2 regions of the Brevibacterium sp. SMBL_HHYL_HB1 genome follow, and region 1 is predicted to be linked to the other one. Evidence: predicted binding sites of a transcription regulator. Region 1 holds the regulator's gene; the other holds the start of a gene.
The links. Region 1 encodes LexA, which represses DNA repair genes until DNA is damaged. Its sites were predicted from a motif close to TCGAACANNTGTTCGA; they were not measured.
Positions count from the first base shown of each region.

Region 2: the regulator LexA is predicted to act here: its motif matches at 2,163-2,178, upstream of ruvA (Holliday junction branch migration protein RuvA).

Region 1 is NZ_CP062936.1:959,785-965,720, forward strand. It holds gene IG171_RS04560 (ATP-dependent DNA helicase) at 1-1,378, shown strand, start outside; gene lexA (transcriptional repressor LexA) at 1,547-2,302, opposite strand; gene IG171_RS04570 (LysM peptidoglycan-binding domain-containing protein) at 2,537-2,875, shown strand; gene IG171_RS04575 (histidinol-phosphate transaminase) at 2,985-4,220, shown strand; gene hisB (imidazoleglycerol-phosphate dehydratase HisB) at 4,217-4,813, shown strand; gene IG171_RS04585 (hypothetical protein) at 4,810-5,412, shown strand; gene hisH (imidazole glycerol phosphate synthase subunit HisH) at 5,409-5,936, shown strand, end outside.
Region 2 is NZ_CP062936.1:1,284,094-1,290,029, reverse strand. It holds gene yajC (preprotein translocase subunit YajC) at 1-371, opposite strand, end outside; gene ruvB (Holliday junction branch migration DNA helicase RuvB) at 453-1,496, opposite strand; gene ruvA (Holliday junction branch migration protein RuvA) at 1,550-2,146, opposite strand; gene ruvC (crossover junction endodeoxyribonuclease RuvC) at 2,278-2,874, opposite strand; gene IG171_RS05935 (YebC/PmpR family DNA-binding transcriptional regulator) at 2,874-3,626, opposite strand; gene IG171_RS05930 (NUDIX domain-containing protein) at 3,734-4,213, opposite strand; gene IG171_RS05925 (S9 family peptidase) at 4,412-5,936, opposite strand, start outside.

The sequences.
Region 1 (5,936 bases):
GGTGACCGAATGCTTCGCCGAGATCGCCCGGAACAAGGCCGCCGAGGCCGATATCGTCGTGACCAACCACGCACTGCTGGCCATCGACGCCTTCGGCGAATCGTCCGTGCTGCCCGACCACGACGTCATCATCATCGACGAGGCGCACGAGCTCAAGGACCGGGTGACCAACGCCCTGTCCGGGCAGATCAACACGAGCATGCTGCAGGCGGCCACGAGCTCCGTGCGCCGGCACACCCCGGTCCAGGACGGTGTCGTGTCCCTGCTCGACTCGGCCGCGGCGGCCCTCGAACGCGCTCAGTCGAGCGTGCCCGAAGGGCTCATCCTCAACATGAGTGAGGCGCTCGGGCTCGCGCTGGCACAGATCCGGGACTCCGCACGCCAGATCATCAACGACATCGGCGGCAAGTCCGAGGACGCCGATGCCGGTCGGCAGATGGCCAAGGCCCGGTGCCAGGAGATCTTCGAACTGGCCGAACGCTTCTGCGATCCGGGCAAGAACGACGTCATCTGGCTGACACGCTCGACCTTCCGGGAGAAGGAGACGACGAACCTCGTCATCGCCCCGCTGAGCGTGGCCGGGACCATGCGATCGGGCATCTTCGACGAATCCACCGTGGTGGCCACCTCGGCGACCCTGTCCCTGGGTGGGAATTTCGACGCCGTCGCCGCCTCATTGGGTCTGTTCGGACCCGACGCCCCGAAATGGGACAGCCTCGATGTCGGGTCCCCGTTCGACTACGGCAGACAGGGCATCCTCTATGTCGCCTCCCACCTGCCCCGGCCCGGCCGCAGCGGGATGAGCCCCGAGGCGCTGACCGAGCTCGAGGAGCTCGTGCGGGCCTCGGACGGCGGGGCGCTGGGACTGTTCTCCTCCCGGGCGGCCGCCACCGCCGCGGCCGAGCACCTGCGGGAGACGTTCGACTTCCCGATCCTGCTCCAAGGCGATGACGGGCTGTCGTCACTGGTCTCCCAGTTCACCGCGGACGATCGGGCCTGCCTGTTCGGCAGCATGTCGCTGTGGCAGGGGGTCGACGTGCCGGGGCGGACGAACCGGCTGGTCATCATCGACCGTCTGCCCTTCCCCCGCCCCGATGACCCGCTCATGCAGGCGCGGGCACGGGATGCCGATCAGCGCGGAGTCAACGGGTTCATGGCCGTGTCGGCCACACATGCGGCCCTGCGCCTGGCCCAGGGCGCCGGACGCCTCATCCGCTCGACGGGCGACAGGGGAGTCGTGGCGGTGCTCGACTCGCGGCTGCGGTCGGCCAGATACGCCGGCTTCCTCGTCAATTCGATGCCGCGGATGTGGCCGACGACGAATTCGGAACTCGTCCGCACGAGCCTGGGCAGGCTGGCCGCCGCCGACGAGGAATGAGGCGTGGAGCGGTAGCGGCGGCCGCTTGGCGCCCGGGGCGCGGCAGGAATGAGCGAACGCCCGTGGCCGAAGCGATCACGGGCGTTCGCGTTGGGGCAGGATCCGGGCGCTCTGCCGGGCCGGTCAGAGCCGGGGCCGGTCCCTCAGACCCGGCGACACCGGTGCCGGTCAGAGCCGGCGGATGACGGCGACGACGAGGCCCATGATCTGGGCGTAGGTGCCGTCGATGGGCTCGTAGTTCTCATTCTGCGGCAGCAGCCACTGATGACCGGCCTTGCGCTTGAGGGTCTTGACCGTGGCCTCACCGTCGAGCAGGGCCGCGACGATCTGTCCGTTGTCTGCGGTGTGCTGCTTGCGCACGACGACCCAGTCGTCATGGCAGATGGCGGCGTCGATCATCGAATCGCCGATGACCTTGAGCAGGAACATCTCACCCGAGCCGACGACCTGAGTCGGCAGGGAGAAGACATCGTCGACCTCCTGCTCGGCCAGGATCGGACCGCCGGCGGCGATGCGACCGACGACGGGAACCTGGACAGTGTTGTTCGACAGCTCCTCGAACTTCGCCCGCTCGGCCTCCTCCTCTTCGAAGGGATTGACCACTTCGATGGCCCGCGGGCGCTTCGGATCGCGGCGGACATAGCCGAGACGTTCGAGCTGCGAGAGCTGATGGGCCACGCTCGACAGAGAGGCGAGTCCGGCGGCCTTGCCGATCTCGCGCATGCTCGGCGGGTAGCCGTTGGCTACGACGGCGCGTTCGATGGTCTCGAGGACCAGACGCTGACGGGGAGTGAGGCGGAAATCGCCCTCACCGGTCGAACCCTCGGGAATCTCAACCTCATCGTCATCACTGCGGGCGGCAGCGATCTCACTGGCAACATCCTCGTTGCGAGGCCGGCCTCTGCCTCGTTTGTTCTGAACCATTGCTCGTTCCCCTTCGTTCTATTCCCTGCCGCTGAACGCCGCGATCTCCGCTGCGGAGATTCTCATGTCAGTGCCGACTGAGATGGTTCTGACAGATCGATCAACAACGCTGGTTCCTCCTCATTGTCGCATAGATGTTCGAGTTGGACTGGACATTTGTTCGATTGGCATGTTGAATAGAACAGACGTTCTACCGATTGCTGGTGGAATCGTACGAATGAAAGAGGTAATGCGATGTCTGCACAGAACACCGGGCTGCGCCTGACCACCCGTGGACGCCAGGCGGTGCGCCTTCTCAGAACCCTGCTCATTGCCGCCGTCGTCATCGGCGGAGCGCTCCTGCTCGCCACCCAGTCGTTCTCGGCCGCCGCTGTCGCCGAACCCGAGGCGGAGACCATCGGCATCGACGCCGAGGAGGTCGTCGTCGACGAGGGCCAGTCGCTGTGGACCGTGGCCTCGAACCTCGACCTCGACCGCGACACCCGCGATGTCGTGGCCGATATCGCCGAGCTCAACCACCTGTCCACCCCGACCGTCCATCCCGGCCAGACCCTCGACGTTCCCGTCCGCTGACGCTCGGCCGGCGCGCGTCGCGGCCGACGGCTGCGGAGACGAGGCGCCGGCCCATCTCGCGGTCCGACCCGCCGCCGGGGCAGCGGGGTCCTCTCGGTAGAATGATCGCGTGGGAAACATCGAATCTCTGCCAGTGCGCCCCGACCTCGTGGGTCTCAAACCCTACGGGGCTCCGCACCTGGACGTACCCGTCCAGCTCAACGTCAACGAGAACGCCTATCCGCTGCCCGAGGTCGTCATCGACAGCATGCGCGCTGCCGTCGACGACCACTTCGCCGGACTCAACCGCTATCCCGACCGTGAGTTCACGTCACTGCGTGAACACCTCGTGACCTATCTCAACACCATCAACGAACGTGCCGGTGACAGCGTCGCGCTGGAGCCCGAGATGATCTGGGCCGCCAACGGCTCGAACGAGGTCCTCAGCCATATCGTCCAAGCCTTCGGCGGACCCGGGCGCACCGTGCTCGGCTTCACGCCGTCGTATTCGATGCACCCGCTGATCACGACCGGAACCGGAGCCAGCTGGCTCAGCGCTGACCGCAAGGACGACTTCACCCTCGACGCTGAGACCGTCGCCGCCGAGGTGGCCCGGGTCGAGCCCGACATCGTCTTCCTCTGCACCCCGAACAATCCGACCGGGACCTCGATCGGCCTCGACGTCATCGAAGCCGCCTACGACAACTGCTCGGGCATCGTCATCGTCGATGAGGCCTATGCGGAATTCTCCCGCCCGGCCAAGTCCTCGGCGATGACCCTGCTGGAGGGCCGGCCCCGCCTCGTCGTGTCCCGGACGATGAGCAAGGCCTTCGCCTGCGCGGGTCTGCGCCTGGGCTACGCGGTCGCCGATCCCGCCCTCATCGACGTCCTCCGTCTCGTCCGGCTGCCCTACCACCTGTCCGAGGTCACGCAGGTGCTCGCCTGCACCGCGCTCGAACACGCGGAGGTGCTGCTGGGCAATGTCGACCGACTCATCGATTCCCGCAATCGGATGGCGGCCCATCTGGCCGAGGTGGGCTTCACCGTCCACGACAGCGATTCGAACTTCGTGCTCTTCGGCAGCATCTCCTCACCGGCCCAGCTGTGGCAGAAGCTGTGTGAGCGCGGTGTACTCATCCGCGATATCGGCATCGACGGCCACGCCCGCGTCAACGCCGGCACCGAGGAGGAGACCGACGCGTTCCTGCACGCCATCGATGAGATCCTCGCCGAATCCCCGGACATCCTCGCCGCCGGCCCGGCTGCTGCCGCCGCCGACTCGGGCGCCCGCACCGCAGTCCCGACCGACCTCCCGACCCGGGACGATCCGACCCCGTCACCCACTTCGACGAAAGGCACTCCATGAGGCAGGCCCAGAACTCACGCACCACCTCAGAGTCCACGGTGTCCGTGTCCGTCGCTCTCGACGGCACCGGCACTTCGACCATCTCCACGAGCGTGCCGTTCTTCGACCATATGCTCACCGCACTGTCGAAGCACTCGATGACCGACCTCGACATCACCGCCACCGGTGACACCCACATCGATGTCCACCACACCGTCGAGGACACCTCGATCGTGCTCGGGCAGACCCTGCGTGAGGCCCTCGGCGACAAGGCCGGCATCCGCCGGTACGGCTTCGCCGCCGTCCCGCTCGACGAAGCCCTGGCCCAGTGCGTCGTCGACGTCTCCGGCCGCCCCTACTTCGTCCACGAAGGCGAACCCGAGGGCCAGCAGTACCACCTCATCGGCGGTCACTTCACCGGCTCGATGACCTCCCACTCGCTGGAGTCCATCGCCTTCCACGGCGGACTGACCGTCCACCTCGACCTCGTGCGCGGTCGCGATCCGCACCACATCGTCGAGGCCCAGTACAAGGCCTTCGCCCGCGCCCTGCGCCAGGCCGTCGAAGAAGACCCCCGAAGCGATTCCGTCCCCAGCACCAAGGGAGTCCTGTGAGCACCACCGTCGTCGTGACCCCGTTCGGTCTCACCCAGCAGCTGGCCGCCGCCTGCGTGCTGTCGAACATCGAAGGCACCATCGTGCCGATCGGGGAGTTCTCCGGAATCGTCCTCAACGACACGGATGTCGCCACCGGCAACGAGGCGGCCGCCGCGATCTCGAAGCTCGCCGGCAAGCACGAGGTCCTCCTGCTCGTCCGCAGCGAGGAGCAGATCGACGCCGGCCACTACCGGCACGGGACCCGCGAATCCGATGTCCCGGCCGGCCTGGCGTTGAAGAACCTGCCCGATGTGCTCGAACAGCTCCTGCTCGAGACCGTGTCGGCCGAGGACGTCGAAGGCAGCATCCGCACGGACTCGATGACGAAGCTGCAGGCCAGCGCCGCCACCATGACACCGGGTCGGGCCGCCGTGGCCCGCACCGCTCTGCTGTGGATCATCGCCGCCGTCCTGGCCGGACTCGTCACCGCCTTCGGCATCGCCTTGGGCCTCGGCGGCAACACGCTGGCCTGGGTGGTCGCGGGCTTCGGCGTCATCGTCCTCGGCTTCTCCCTGTGGCGGATCTGGTCGGTGCTGAGCAGAGGGGCGAAACGATGACGACGGTCGCGGTCCTCGACTACGGAGCCGGCAACGTCCGCTCGGCTGTGCGTGCGGTCGCCGCCGCCGGCGCCGAGGTGACGCTGACGGCCGACCACGATGTCATCAACGACTCCGACGGACTCCTCGTCCCCGGCGTCGGGGCCTTCTCCGCCGTGATGGCCGGACTCGACAACGTCGGCGGCGTCGACCTCATCCGCGCCCGCCACGAACAGGGCCGTCCGCTGCTGGGCATCTGCGTGGGCCTGCAGGTGTTCTTCGCCCAAGGCCAGGAACACGGGGTGCAGACCGAGGGCATCGGACTGTGGCCCGGGGCCGTCACCGCCCTCGAAGCCCCGGTCGTGCCGCACATGGGCTGGACTCAGATCAGCGCCCCGGACGATTCCGCGATGTTCGCCGGCATCCGCGACGAGCGCTTCTACTTCGTCCACTCCTATGCCGTGGTCGATCCTCCGCCCGGAACGAAGGCGACCACCGCCCGCCACGGCAGCGACTTCATCGCCGCGGTCGAAGACGGCACCACC
Region 2 (5,936 bases), 320 kb from region 1:
TCGGCACGCTTGCGCGCGTTCATCGCATCGAGCTCGGCATCGGTGATCGCCGGCTTCTCCTCGTCGACATCGGTGGCGGGAGCGTCGGCGACGGGGGCGTCGACCGAGGCGGCGGCCTCGGCGTTCTCGACCTGGCCGATGGCCTGACGGTGGACGCGCAGCACGGTCCCGGGGCCCGACTCGATGGTCACCTGGTTGTTGTCCTCATCGATCGAGAGGACGGTTCCGAAGACGCCGAAGGTCGTCATCACGGTTGCGCCGGGCACGAGTCCCGATTTGATCTGCTCCGCACGCGCTTTCTGCTTACGCCGAGAATTGAACAGGAAAAAGATCAGCAGCGCAGCAAGCGCAAGGGGGATCAACAAATCCACAGATATCAGCCTTTCATATGAATGAACCAGTGAACCAGCTTAGTTCGTCCTCAGTGCCCATGGCGAACTCAATTGCGGGGTTCAGAACTCATAGTTTGCTGGGATCTGCATTTCCAGATGCTTCCAAGCCGCCGAGGTGGCCACGCGTCCGCGCGGAGTGCGGCTGATCAGGCCCTCCCGCACGAGATAGGGTTCGGAGACCGTCTCGACGGTGTCGGCTTCCTCCCCGACCGAGACCGCGAGCGTGCCCAGACCCACCGGTCCCCCGCCAAAGCGCTTGCACAGCACGTAGAGCACGGATCGGTCGAGCCGATCGAGACCGAGCGCATCGACTTCGTAGACTTCCAGAGCATTGACGGCGGCGTCGAAGTCGATGACCCCGCTGCCCCTGACCTGGGCCCAATCACGGACCCGGCGCAGCAGTCGGTTCGCCACGCGCGGGGTGCCGCGGGAGCGGGTCGAGATCTCCTTGAGTCCGGCCGGCTTCGCGTCGATGCCGAGCATCCGGGCCGAGCGTTCGAGCACGGTGAACAGGTCCGTGCTCGAGTAGAAGTCGAGCAGGGCGGTGAAGCCGAAGCGGTCCCGCAGCGGCGCCGGCAGCAGACCGGATCGGGTGGTGGCCCCGACCAGGGTGAATTGCGGGAGGTCGAGTGGTATCGCGGTCGCCCCCGGGCCCTTGCCGACGATGACGTCGACGCGGAAGTCCTCCATCGCCACGTAGAGCATCTCCTCGGCGGCGCGGGCCATGCGGTGGATCTCGTCGATGAAGAGCACTTCGCCCTCTTCCAGGGAGGACAGGATGGCGGCGAGGTCTCCGGCGTGCTGGACGGCCGGCCCGGAGGTCACCCGCAGACTCGAACCCATCTCGTGGGCGATGATCATCGCCAGGGTCGTCTTGCCGAGTCCGGGTGGCCCGGACAGCAGGACATGGTCCGGTGCCTTCTGCCTGGCCTTGGCCGCATCGAGGACGAGCGAGAGCTGTTCGCGCACCTGCGGTTGGCCGATGAAATCGGCCAGGCCCTTGGGCCGCAGCGCCGCCTCGTCATCGCGTTCGGCCATCTCGGCCTGACCGGACACGAGTCGGTCGCGTTCGGCGCCGGTCAGCCCCTGGTCACCGAAGTCCATCTCATAGGAGCCGGGCTCGTGGCTGCCCCCGGTGCTGGGTTCGAAGGGACCGGTCATTTGCGTGCACCCAGTACCTTGAGAGCGGCCTTGAGCAGTGCGGAGGTCCCGGCATCGGCACCGGCGTCCTTGACGACCTCGGCCACGACCTCCTCGGCCTGCTGTTCCTTCCAGCCGAGTCCGACGAGGGCGTCGACGACCTGCTGGTTGCCGCCGCCGAAGGACAGGGCCGGTCCGGGTGCCGAGGCTGCGGGCTGGGGCAGCTTGTTCTCGAGTTCGAGGATGATCCGTGAGGCGCCCTTCTTGCCGATTCCGGGCACGCGGGTCAGCGCGTTCGCGTCCTGGTTCGAAATCGCCGAGGCGAGTTCGTCCGGGCCCATCACGGACAGGATCGCCATCGCCAACCGGGGGCCGATGCCCGAGATCGTCAGGAGCACCTCGAAGGTGTGGTTCTCGTCCTCGGAGCCGAAGCCGTAGAGGGTCAGCGAATCCTCACGCACCACGAGGCTGGTGACCAGTTCGATCTCTGCGCCGTGGCGGGTGCTCGCCAGCGTCTCGGGGGTGACGTGGACCTTCCGGCCGACCCCGTAGGTGAGAACGACGAGGTGGTCAGCTGCGATCCGATGCACCGTACCGGTCAGGAAACTGATCACGAACTGCCTTTCAAGTGGGAACACGTGTACGAATCCAGGTTAGCAGGTGCCCCCGTCATCGCCGTCTCCGGCGCGCCCGAGGGCTGGACCGTCTGACGGCCCGGCCGACCGTTCGTCGGTGACTCCCGCGTCTACTTCGTCCGCCGCATGGCCTCGGCCCATTGCTGCTGGGCCTTCGTCAGCCCGGACCCCTGCCGGCCGCCGGACTTGCGCTGAGTGAGGTCCTTGTTCTGGCCGGGAGTGGATTGGGCACTCAGCGCGCCCCGCCAGGAATGGCAGATCGCGATGGCCAGGGCGTCGGCGGCATCGGCGGGCTTCGGTGGGGCCTCGAGGCCGAGGATCCGCGTGACCATGGTCGTGACCTGCTTCTTGTCGGCCCGGCCGGAACCGGTGATCGCGGCCTTGACCTCCGAGGGGGTGTGCATGGCCACGGGCAGTCCGCGGCGGGCCGCCAGCCCCATCGTCAGCCCGGAGACCTGTGCCGTTCCCATGATCGTCGAGACGTCGTTGCGGGCGAAGACCCGCTCGATCGCGACCATGTCAGGCCGATGGGTGTCCAACCAGGTGTCGAACGCCTCGGCGATGGCCCCGAGGCGGAGGTCGATGGAGTCCGCGGACGGTGTCCGCAGCACATCGACGGCGGTCATCTTCACCTTCCGCGCGGGCAGGGTGTCGATGACACCGATCCCGCAGCGGGTCAGTCCGGGGTCAACGCCGAGGATGCGCATCAGGCGTCGAGTTCGGCGAGGACCTCGTCGCTGACATCGGCGTTCGAGTACACGTTCTGGACATCGTCGCAGTCCTCGAGCGCATCGATGAGGCCGAAGACCTTCCGCGCGGTCTCGGCGTCGAGGTCGACCTCGAGTTCGGGAACGAACGACGCGTCGGCGGAGTCGTAGTCGATTCCGGCGTCGACGAGCGCCGTGCGCACGTCCACGAGGTCGGTGGCCTCGGAGATGATCTCGAACTTCTCGCCCGATTCCTTGACCTCTTCGGCACCGGCGTCCATGGTCGCCAGCAGGATGGCCTCTTCGTCGGCCTCCTCAGCGCTGACGATGATGACGCCCTTGCGGTTGAAGTTGTAGGTCACCGAGCCCGGGTCGGCCATCGTCCCGCCGTTGCGGGTCACGGCCACGCGCACTTCGGAGGCCGCGCGGTTGCGGTTGTCGGTGAGGCATTCGATGAGCAGGGCCACACCGCCGGCGGCGTAGCCTTCGTACATGATCGTCTCGTAGTTGACACCCGAGCCGTCGAGGCCTCCGCCCCGCTTGACCGCGCGACTGATGTTGTCGGCCGGGACGGAGTTCTTCTTCGCCTTCTGGATCGCATCGAAGAGCGTCGGGTTGCCGTCGGGGTCAGGTCCACCGTTGCGAGCGGCAACCTCGATGTTCTTGATCAGCTTGGCGAAGAGTTTGCCGCGCTTGGCATCGATGGCAGCTTTCTTGTGTTTAGTCGTTGCCCATTTGGAATGACCTGCCACTGGTGTTCCTTCCTGTAGTTACAGCCTCTCAAGTCTATACGCTCGCCCGGGACTTCCGCTCCGACCGTTCGCGTCAGCCGCCCGGATCGGGGTGGGCCCGACGGGCCTCAGTCGATGACGAGAGGCACGTCGGGCACGGAACCGGCAGTGGCCAGATCGATGAGGCTGAGCAGGTTCTTCGGATAGATCGTCTCGGTCGTGGCCATCAGTTGCTCGCGTGTCCACCAGCGGAACTCCAGCAGGCTGCGCTTTTCGATGTCCGTCCACACCGCGTCCTCGAGTTCGATGTCCTCGCTGGTGCGGAACGCGAAGTAGGTCTCGAGCTGACGCAGGGACTTCTCGGTGAATTCGAAGACTTCGTCGCGCGTGGCCAAGGGGCCGATGAGTTCGTGGGGCTCGCATTCGATTCCGGTCTCCTCGGCCAGTTCCCGGGCTGCTGTCTGGGCAGCGGATTCGCCGAGTTCGGATCCTCCCCCGCACGTCATCCACCACTGATGGCTGGGGGCGAGCAGATCCTGGGCTCGAATCAGGAGAACCTCGTCGCGCTCATTGAGTAATACGACCCGTGAGGCTTTACGAGGTTTCATGGTTCTCCAGTGGTCGACGACGAGGGCAGGCAAGTGTTTGCAGAATAGTGATGCTGGGGGTTTTCGGCAAGACCGCGACAGCGGCCCAGAGAACGATATCGGCTCCGCACCGCCGCGGCCAAGTTGAGGCGCGCATCGAGCGGTCGGCAGTGATGTGACGGGGTGATCGCCGAGGCGGCGCTGAGTGCGTGCATGGGCTCAGTCGGCTGCGGCCGAGCCGGCGTCGTCGGCAGAGGTGAGATGACGATCCCACCAGTCGAGGATGGCCTCGAAGCGCTGCCGACGATGGCGCGGCTGACCGGCCCGGGACAGCTCGTGGTTCTCTCCCGGGAAGATGAGCATCTCGGTGTCCACCCCTGCCCGCTGCAGGGCCGCGTAGTACTGCTGCGCCTGTTCCAAGGGGCAGCGGAAGTCGAGCTCCGAATGCATCACCAGCGTCGGTGTCCCCACCTGGTCGGCGTGGGCCAGCGGTGACTGGCGAGCGATCGCCTGCGGATTGCGGCTGGTGTACTCCTCGGTGAAGAAGCGTCCGATGTCCGAGGTGCCCACGAAGCTGTCGGGATCGAGGTATCCGCGTTCGACGATGGCGCCGCGGAATCGATCATCGGCGGCGATCGTCATGGCCGTGAGATAGCCGCCGTAGGAGCCGCCCTGGACGCCGAGGCGGTCGGCGTCGAGGGCGGGGTCGTTCTCGAGTGCGTGGTCGAGCACAGCCAGCACATCGGCCATGGCCGGTCCCGCCATATCGGCCTGCACCGCGGTCCCCCAACTGCGGGTGCGTCCGCCGGACCCGCGCGGATTCGAGTACACGACTGCGAAGCCCGCCGAGGTCAGCACCTGGGTCTCGTCGAACCAGGAGTGGGTGTATTGGGAGAAGGGCCCGCCGTGGATGTTGACGATGACGGGGAACGGTCCCTGTCCGCGCGGTTTCGCCAGCCACCCGGTGATGGTTCCGCCGTCCCCTGGCACCCTCAGCACCTCGGGCACGACGGAATTCGCCGGCGCCGGATGCTGCCTGAGCATGAGCGGGGCGTCGTCGGTCTTCAGGTCGAGGCGGCCGAGCACGGCCGGGGAGCTCGAGGTCGACCCGGTGAACACGAGTGTCTCGTCATCGGCGTCGAAGCCGCTCACGACGGTCGTGGCATCGCTGAGGAAATCGATCTCGTCGATGCCGAGGCCTTCGGCCTGCAGGTCGATCCTCGCCAGGCGGGAGGCTCCGTCGGTGTCGACGACGGCGATGAGTCCTCCCTCGACAGCCCGCGGGCGCAGCGCCGCCACGGCCACGGTCTCCGGGTCGGTCAGGCGCCGCGTCGAACCGGTTCGCAGGTCGTGGACGAACAGCCCGGGCATCTGCCCGACGAAGTCGAGTTCGTCGCGGGTCAGCGCAATGCCGACCAGCACCACCGTGTCCTCGTCGAGCCACAGGTGCCGGCTGACGTCCATCGACGGCAGGTCGAGCGGTTCGGCGGTGTCTCCGCCCAGCAGCCAGACGGTCGATCGCAGGTCGGGCCGGCCCCGGTCGGGGTGGAGCGCCGCAACCACGGACGCGCGGGTGCCTGCCGGGGAGAACTGCGGGTCGTGGACATCGCAGTCAGGGGTGCTCAGCAGCGTCGACAGCGGCACCTCAGAGGCTGCGCGGAGTCCGACCTTGCCGAGCCCGGGTTCGGCGAGGTCGACGAGGAAGGCTCTGGCCGGACGGTCGTCGGTGTAGCCGAGGCCGTTG